Regions from separate parts of the Lysinibacillus sp. K60 genome, predicted to be linked through region 1. Evidence: riboswitches for the same ligand, from Rfam matches in the RefSeq annotation. Region 1 holds a riboswitch; each other region holds the start of a gene.
What was found. Region 1 has a riboswitch for cobalamin ahead of HCH28_RS05975 ((2Fe-2S) ferredoxin domain-containing protein). Riboswitches for the same ligand answer to the same signal wherever they lie in the genome.
Positions count from the first base shown of each region.

Region 2: it holds a riboswitch for cobalamin, as region 1 does, so the genes downstream of both, HCH28_RS01560 (ABC transporter substrate-binding protein) here and HCH28_RS05975 ((2Fe-2S) ferredoxin domain-containing protein) in region 1, are expected to answer to the same signal.
Region 3: it holds a riboswitch for cobalamin, as region 1 does, so the genes downstream of both, HCH28_RS16550 (ABC transporter substrate-binding protein) here and HCH28_RS05975 ((2Fe-2S) ferredoxin domain-containing protein) in region 1, are expected to answer to the same signal.
Region 4: it holds a riboswitch for cobalamin, as region 1 does, so the genes downstream of both, HCH28_RS21360 (FecCD family ABC transporter permease) here and HCH28_RS05975 ((2Fe-2S) ferredoxin domain-containing protein) in region 1, are expected to answer to the same signal.

Region 1 covers NZ_JAASJR010000002.1:446,172-448,375, forward strand. The annotation lists gene HCH28_RS05970 (energy-coupling factor ABC transporter permease) at 1-171, opposite strand, end outside; cobalamin riboswitch at 321-505, opposite strand; cobalamin riboswitch at 756-937, shown strand; gene HCH28_RS05975 ((2Fe-2S) ferredoxin domain-containing protein) at 1,084-1,455, shown strand; gene cobJ (precorrin-3B C(17)-methyltransferase) at 1,460-2,204, shown strand, end outside.
Region 2 covers NZ_JAASJR010000001.1:291,457-293,660, forward strand. The annotation lists gene HCH28_RS01555 (acyl-CoA dehydrogenase family protein) at 1-1,043, shown strand, start outside; cobalamin riboswitch at 1,101-1,283, shown strand; gene HCH28_RS01560 (ABC transporter substrate-binding protein) at 1,420-2,204, shown strand, end outside.
Region 3 covers NZ_JAASJR010000007.1:207,455-209,658, reverse strand. The annotation lists gene HCH28_RS16555 (elongation factor G) at 1-395, opposite strand, end outside; cobalamin riboswitch at 578-764, shown strand; gene HCH28_RS16550 (ABC transporter substrate-binding protein) at 928-1,920, shown strand; gene HCH28_RS16545 (precorrin-3B methylase) at 1,972-2,204, shown strand, end outside.
Region 4 covers NZ_JAASJR010000013.1:41,135-43,338, reverse strand. The annotation lists gene HCH28_RS21370 (YdhK family protein) at 1-165, opposite strand, end outside; gene HCH28_RS21365 (biotin transporter BioY) at 280-876, opposite strand; cobalamin riboswitch at 1,031-1,218, shown strand; gene HCH28_RS21360 (FecCD family ABC transporter permease) at 1,365-2,204, shown strand, end outside.

The DNA of each region.
Region 1 (2,204 bases):
TTTTCGAATAGAACGCAATCCTAGAATGATAAATGGAATAGAGATGACCCACCAAAAAATAGCCCATTCGATTGGTAAAAAACCTTCCATGATATGCATGGCAAAGGCACGTTTTGGCACGATTAAAAAGGCCAGTAAAAAATAACTAAGTTTCCACCATGAAAATTTCAAAAAGCTTTCCTCCTAACTAATTAGTAGATTTTTAGAAGATTGCGTGCGTAATTAAAAAAAGCACTTCTCCACTGGTGGAAAAGTGCATAGCTAAAAAAGCAAATAACATTCTCATCTGCTAAGCCGCACACCTATCCTCGTAGGCTGAAACGATCACTTATTTTTCGGCAGGTCTCCTGGCTCTAGTTCAATGCTTTATAGGTCTTCCCATCCGTTGGACAGTGACATATTCTATAAAGCTCCCTATTACAGTGGCGGGACCGCGCCGGACTCAAACCGGCTTCCCTTTTAAGCAAAATGACAAGCACTTTGCACCGAAAAACATTCAAATTGTGAGATTTCACGACAAAGTGTAACATGAATTTCCATAAATATGCTATACCTTTTATAAATTTTTATAATTAAAGGTCAATGGCGAATATTCTGATAACGATTTATGGGCAAATTATATAGATTGTATAAATTTCATACCTAGTTCCATTCAAAATTGATAAATTTGTCATAAATTTTTAAAGAAATATTGAAATTTTAAAAAAATAAGATATGATAAAGACAGTTTTCTATTTAAAATTCTAATAAAAATTTCATATAAAACGTCAATAAGTGCTCGAATAGCTCGAGATAATAGGGAAATTGGTGAAAATCCAATACAGCCCCCGCTACTGTAATAGCTGATGAAATCGCAAAGCCACTGGTGCAAACTTGGGAAGGTGCGATAGTAAAATGAAGCTTAAGTCAGGAAACCTGCTTATTTGATTGTGCATGCAAACTTTTCGGAGGGAGAAGTTGAAGCGAAAGCGAGTACCTGTATTTCATGCTATTCGTTTTTATTTGGCTTCTACAAAACCTTTACTCTTCGTTATAGAGTAAAGGTTTTTCTTTTTCCAAAAAGCAAATGAGGGGAGACAGAAGATGACAACTTGGAATTTAGAGGGGATGAAAACACATCTCTTTATTTGCAATGGCAGTAGCTGCATGAAAAAGGATGGGGAGGAAATTACCTTAGCCATTCGAGATGAGATACAGCGGCAAGCACTCGATCAAGAAATACATACGACAAGAACGCGCTGTAATGGACGATGCAAGGATGCTTGTGTGGTAATTGCCTACCCCCAAGGGAACTGGTATCGTGTGCCATCAACAGAGCATGCTAGAACACTAGTACAAGATTTACATCATGAATCCTTATACAACGAACATGTCTTTACACTTCATGAAGGTACATTACAGCGTACTGCTCAAACAACTGCCATTAAAGGGATCGAAAAGGTGAAAGAGGGGTAACAACATGGCGCAAAAAGGAAAAATTTTCGTAGTAGGCTTTGGACCTGGAGATTTTAAGCATATTACGACACGTGCAGTAGAGGCATTACAACAAAGTGATATGATTATAGGCTACAAAACCTATGTAGAGCTGATTCAAGATTTAGTAAGTGCAAAATCGATTGTTAGTACAGGCATGACAGAAGAAGTGTCGCGTGCACAGGAAGCCGTTCGTCAAGCAGAAGCAGGGAGCATCGTCTCGGTGATTTCGAGTGGTGATGCAGGCGTCTATGGTATGGCGGGATTAGTATATGAGGTGTTAATTGAGCTAGGCTGGACAGAAGCAACAGGAATTGAAGTAGAAATTGTTCCTGGGATTTCTGCGATTAATTCATGCGCTAGCATACTTGGTGCACCCATTATGCACGATGCTTGTACAATCAGCTTGAGTGACCATCTAACACCTTGGAATTTAATTGCAAAGCGTGTCGAGGCAGCTGCAATGGCAGACTTTGTCATTGCTTTATACAATCCTAAAAGTGGTCGTCGAACAAGACAAATTGTCGAGGCTCAGCGAATTCTCTTAGAATATCGTTCGCCAGACACACCAGTAGGGCTGGTGAAAAGTGCCTATCGAGAACGTCAAGAAGTGACCATGACAACACTAGCAGAAATGCTAGAACATGATATTGGTATGCTGACAACAGTTATTATCGGGAATTCATCAACATTTTTCTATGACAATAAGATGATCACGCCACGCGGTTACC
Region 2 (2,204 bases), on a different contig from region 1:
CATCCAATGCGGGCATGTGTGGTGTAGCGATGGTATTGGCACGAATAGAAGGGGCGCCAGCAGGTTCCAAAGGCTTAACGTTGTTTGCAGTTCCTTGGCGTAAAGAAGATGGTACAACAAATCATCTACGTATTCGTCGATTGAAAGATAAATTAGGCGTTCGGGCAGTTCCCTCTGGTGAGGTAGAATTTGATGGTGCACTTGCCTATGTTGTAGGGGAGCAAAATAAAGGGATTTATTATATGCTAGAAGCACTAAATCTCTCAAGAATTTGTAATGCAGTCGCTTCTATTGGTATTATGCGTCGTGGCTTCTTAGAGGCAAAACATTATGTAAGCAATCGACATGCATTTGGCAAGCCCTTAACACAATACCCTATGATTCAGGATACTTTAGGGAAATTTGCAGCTAAGTTGCACGTGGAAGTAGCGACAGTTTTTGATCTTATTCAATTATACGATAAAGTGACAAGTGGACAGGGAACACAGCAAGACCTTATTATGAATCGTTTATATATTGCCATTATGAAAAAGGAAACGGCAGAGCAAGCTGTTCACTATGCTAGTGAGGCAATTGAATTACACGGGGGTAATGGCTATATAGAAGACTTTGTAACGCCCCGCTTATTAAGAGACGCGCAAGTGTTGACGGTGTGGGAGGGGACGGCTAATATTTTGGCCTTAGAACTCATTCGTTTAGTGGATAAGTTTCATGCACATGAACTGTTTGTCTGTGAGATGGAGGAACGATTAGAGAAATTAGCTGACAGCTCACTAGTACAAATCGTTAAAGAACAATTGGCGAATATTTCTATAAAACTGCAAATTTTTAGCGCTTTAGACGAGGCAACGAAAACTTTTGAAGCAAAAGGTATGGCTGAAAAAATGGCTCACCTTTATGAAAGTGTCATTGCGGTTGAGTGGGCACATAAATTTGGTGGAAAATATGAAAAACTAGCGGACGTTTATTTAGAACAGACATGGTCATTAAGAGAAATGGGTGCTCAAATGAAAACAGTCCAATACTTTTCTGAAATTGTATAATGGCCGGGGAGTCGTCTTGAATGGAGGCGACTTCTTTCATTTTCATGTATAATGAAATCAACTGAATATTATAAAGGTTCTTTACTTAAGTAAAGTGAAAAGGGAAATCGGTGTAATTCCGATGCGGTCCCGCCACTGTAAGTGTGAGTTTTTTCAAATGATGCCACTGAAGATTTCGGGAAGGCTTGAAAAATCGCAAGTAGCACTAGCCAGGAGACCTGCCTTTATAACGACATGACAACCTACGAGGATAGGGTGGTGGATTTTGTATCAGTTTTTTGGTGCGATTTTGCCCCCTCATCGTTCAAAGATGAGGGGTTTTATTTTGATGCAAAATAAAGCGAAATGTCGCATGGACCAACGAAGGAGGATTCACATGAAGAAATTTTGGAAAATAGGATTATCAGCATTTTTAGCAGTAGGCTTGCTAGCTGCTTGTGGGCAGGAAGCAAAAGATAACAAGTCATCTAACGAGCAGCAAACACAGCAAGAAACAGCACAGGTGGATGAAGCAACATTCCCAATGACGATAACAGATGCCCTTGGTAAGGACATTACACTTGAAGCACCTCCTGAGAAAATTGTTTCACTTATTCCGAGTAATACTGAAATCCTTTTTGGACTAGGTTTAAATGATGAAATAGTTGGTGTTACTGACAACGACGATTATCCGCCAGAGGCAGCTGAGAAGGATAAGGTTGGCGGTATGGAGTACGATATTGAAAAAATTATTGCCTTAAAACCAGATATCGTTTTTTCACACGAATCTAGCATGTCTCTTTCAGAAGAGGCTATTGCACAGCTTGAATCAGCAGGTTTGAAAGTTTTTGTAGTAAGAAATGCACAAGACTTTAATGAAACATATACAACAATTGAGCAACTTGGACGTGCTACAGGGAAATTACCAGAGGCAGAAAAAATTGTTGCTAATATGAAGGCGAAAGTAGAAGAAGTTTTGTCTAAAGTCAAGGATGTTGAACCCAAAAAAGTGTTAGTTGAAGCATCAGATGAGCCAGATATTTATACATCTGGCAATGGTACGTTTATGAACGCGATGCTTGAAATGATCAATGCAGAGAATGTAGCTGTAGATGGCGATAATTGGTATAAAATTGATGCAGAACAAATTATCGCAAAAAATCCAGATGTCATCGTGGTGAC
Region 3 (2,204 bases), on a different contig from region 1:
TCACGATCTATTTTGTTGATAAAGAAGAAGGTAGGGACATGGTATTGACGTAAAAGTTGCCATACTGTTTCTGTATGGCCTTGTATCCCTTCGACAGAGCTAATGATCATAATGGCATAATCCATCACACGAATGGCACGCTCCATCTCAGGGGAGAAATCGACATGCCCTGGCGTATCAATCAATGTGTATGTATCATCGCCAATGCGCATACGCCCCTGCTCGGCAAATATCGTAATGCCTCGTCTGCGCTCCAGCTCGTGATTATCAAGAAAGGTATCCTGATGATCAACTCGACCACGGGCTTGGATACTATTTGTATGAAAAAGTACTTGCTCAGAAAAGGTCGTTTTCCCTGCATCCACGTGCGCAAGTACACCAATTGTTTTGTACATAAGAAATCCTCGTTTCTATAGAATGCTATCTTTTTATTGTAACAGAATACTAGCTTCTATATTTCTTGTAAAATAGTTCGTCTTTATGTCGAAATAGTGCTAATATAATGATGATTATACTTTTAGTGTCATACTACTGATTGCGCGATAAATATTCTTCTGCTAGTCTATCAATAGTATTGACCATTATAGAACGTATTGGTGCAAATGGCATTTGTCATTTGCTTAAAAGGGAAATCGGTGCAATTCCGATGCTGTCCCGCAACTGTAAATGGGGAGTCTATACAGCATGCCACTGTAGTGAAACTATGGGAAGGCGTATAGATGATGAACCTAAGCCAGGATACCTGCCAGTATGTATTTTTTGACTAAGAACCACGAGGATGGGGATAGTGATACAGGTAATATACCGTTATTTCACTATGCTACTCTCTTGGCGACAAGAGGGTTTTTTTTATGCCCTTCCAAACACCTGGGTAGTAAAGAAATCTCTGATTTCTTTCTATATTTTAACAACAAAGGAGAAAAGGACATGAAGAAATGGAAAAGTATATGGCTAATGATGATCATTGCCTTGGTCGCTGTTTTAGGGGCTTGTAATGCAAAAGACAAAACGGAATCAGCAGCACAAGGTGAAAAGGTTGAGCCATCTGAGGCGGCAGCCGAAGTAACCATTGAAAACAATGACACAAGTCAAACATATACGGAAGCACCAACAAAAGCGATTAGCTTAAATCAGCATGTGACAGAAATTATGCTAGCACTTGGCTTAGAGGATTCTATGGTAGGGACAGCTTACTTAGATGATAAAATCTATGAGCCACTGCAAGAGGCATACGACAAAGTCCCTGTGCTTTCCGATCAATACCCAACGAAGGAGCAAGTCATTGATGCCGAGGCAGATTTCCTATATGCAGGCTGGAAAAGTGGCTTTGGCGAAAAGGGTGTAGGCACACCAGAAGAGCTTGAAGAATTAGGCATCCATACGTATTTACATACGGCTTCCAACATGACAAAGCCAACATTAGAGGATATTTTCACTGATATTCGCCATATCGCGAAGATTTTCCGTATTGAGGATCGTGGCGAAGCTTTAATTGAGCAAATGACGAAAGATGTAGAGGCAGTACAAGCTAAATTACCAAAAGATAGCGAAAAATTACGTGTTCTTGTGTTTGATAGCGGTGAAAAGGATGTATTTACAGCTGGTCAAAACTTTATGAATGAGCTGGTGACAATCGCGGGTGGTCAAAATATCTTTGGTGATGTGGAATCAGGATGGACAACTGTGTCGAAGGAAGATGCAGTAGACCGCAACCCAGAGGTAGTTGTCGTGATTGATTACGGTGAAACAACGGCAGACCAAAAGATCCAATTCTTAAAAAATGATCCAGCATTGAAGGAGATGGAAGCGGTCAAAAATGAGCGCTTTGTCATCCTGCCACTTTCAGCAGCGTCTGAAGGGGTTCGTGCAGCAGAGGCCATTGAAATTTTAGCCAAGGGCTTCTATCCTGAAAACTTTTAATCCATTCGAGCTAGCGTTTTGCTAGCTCCTTTTTTATAAGGAGCGATAAAAATGAACGCATTTCAAAAAAATGTACCAGATCAAACATTTGAAACACTAAACCGTCATGGTGAGTTTACCCGTCTAGCCGTTAGCCCTGGCATTATTAATAAGCATTATACGCCTGCACAATTCCAAAAAATAGCCGAAATTGCTGGCGAAAAGGGGGCGATAAAATATTCTGCTTCCTATAGTATACTCGTATCCATACCAACGTGCGATGCCACAGAAGCGGTGCAAGCCTT
Region 4 (2,204 bases), on a different contig from region 1:
TGGTACATCGCCAGAACTTGAATGGTTCATTGTAGAATGATCCATTTTTTCAGAAGTTTCATTAGAAGTGGACGCTGGTTCTGTTTGATCCTCTGTACAAGCCGATAAACTAATTAGAGCGACTACTGATAATAGTCCGACTGACCATCTTTTATTGAATTTCATATGATATCCTCCTCACTATGTGCTCCTAATGTAGCAAATAAATGTGCAGAAACGATGGATATGACCCTATGAAAAACATTTCTTTAGTCTGGCACAATTAGGTGGGGAGATATGCTATTGAATGGGCATGATCTTCAATGTTTTTTGTAATCTATGGGCGAAGATACCAGCAAAAATAGCTAAAATAATATCTTTTGGTAGTGGAGGAATCATCCAAAGCCAAGCGAGCTTATATGAAAAATTCTCTGGCGCACTTGCCCAAAGCTTATAGGCAAAAAACATCCAATTTGTTCCTATCAAATAATTTATAGCCGTTGCTACCAAAGCAGCTACGATAAAACTTTTCTTTGTCCCGCTTCGTTCCACGATCAACCCTGCAACAAATGCCGCTAATATAAATGTAATAATAAACCCAAAGGTAGGGCTTAAAATTTGGCCAATTCCACCACCGAAACGAGCAAAGACAGGAGCTCCCGCCAATCCTACGCACATATAAATTGTACAGGCGAGCGCACCTTTTCTACTACCAAGAATAAGCCCTGCTAAAGTTGCAAAGAAGGTTTGAAGCGTAATGGGTACACCACCAACTACCATAAAGGGTGCAAAGGAAGTGATATTAGCACCCACCATCATTAGCGTTGAAAACAATCCAATGTAGGTAATGTCAATAGTTCTTAACTTATGGTGACTATGTTGTGTAACAGTTGCCATGAATTTCACCTCGTTTTATAAGTTATTACTGCTAGTGTAAAAAACGAATGCTATTGTGTCAACCTTATTATTATTAATAGTTAACTCAAATATTGGGTTAAATAGAAGTAGACTATCTATCTATAAAAATGTATGATAGAACCGTCACAATTTTATAACTTCAAATACTATTGGTGTGACATTTTTGAATGTCACTTAAAAGGGAAGTCGGTGGAAGTCCGACGCTGTCCCGCAACTGTAACGAGGAATCCTATAATATGATTTGCCACTGTTTAAGAATGGGAAGGCAATTATAGGATAGTGAATCGAAGCCAGGAGACCTGCCATTTAGTAATACCTGTAATGCCCACGAGGATGCAAGCAATTACGGACAATAGCTGGATATTTTTCTGACTTTGTTTAATCTAGGGTATTTCTATGCGCATTTTCGCATGGGATACCTTTTTTTATTGCTTCATTCATCAATATTCAGTAGGAGTTTAAAACAGATGAATAAAAAATTTATGTTATTTTCCTTCGTACTTTTCATGGTATTAATTGTTTCAATGACCTTTGCTGTAATGGTTGGCTCAGTTTCAGTTACACCGTTATATGTATGGAAAGTTATTCTTTCTAAAATTCCTTTTATACAAACTTCGATCGAGCAAGATTGGAGTCGCTCTCAGGAAATCATCATCTGGCAAATAAGAGCACCTCGTGTTTTGCTAGCTGCTATAGTAGGAGCGGGGTTAGCCATTGCAGGGGCAGCCATTCAGGCACTTGTACGTAATTCTATTGCAGACCCGTATATTCTAGGGATTTCTTCAGGGGCAGCTGTAGGAGCTACTTCTGTGATTATTTTAGGAGCGTTTTCATTTTTAGGTATTTACGCTCTTTCAGTATCCGCATTCCTTGGTTCATTACTTGCCATTACACTTGTTTTTTTCTTATCACGTGTTGGGGGACGTGTCTCTATTTTCCGCTTGCTATTGGCAGGCATGGCTGTGTCCTTTATCTTAACGGCTATCTCTAACTTTATTTTAATGATGTCAAAGCAAGAAGGGGCCTTAAAGGCTGTTATGTTTTGGATGCTAGGTAGTTTAGCTGGAGCCAAATGGAATAGTATTGTGATTCCAGCCTTCGTATTCTTGGTTGTATTTGGGCTACTATGGCTACACTATCGCAATTTAAATTTATTATTACTAGGAGAAGAGGCGGCAGTGACATTAGGCGTTAATCTTCAGCAATTCCGTATTCAGTTAATACTATTAGTATCTCTATTAACTGGTGTGCTTGTCGCAGTTAGTGGTTCTATAGGATTTGTGGGATTGATTATTCCCCATATTGTG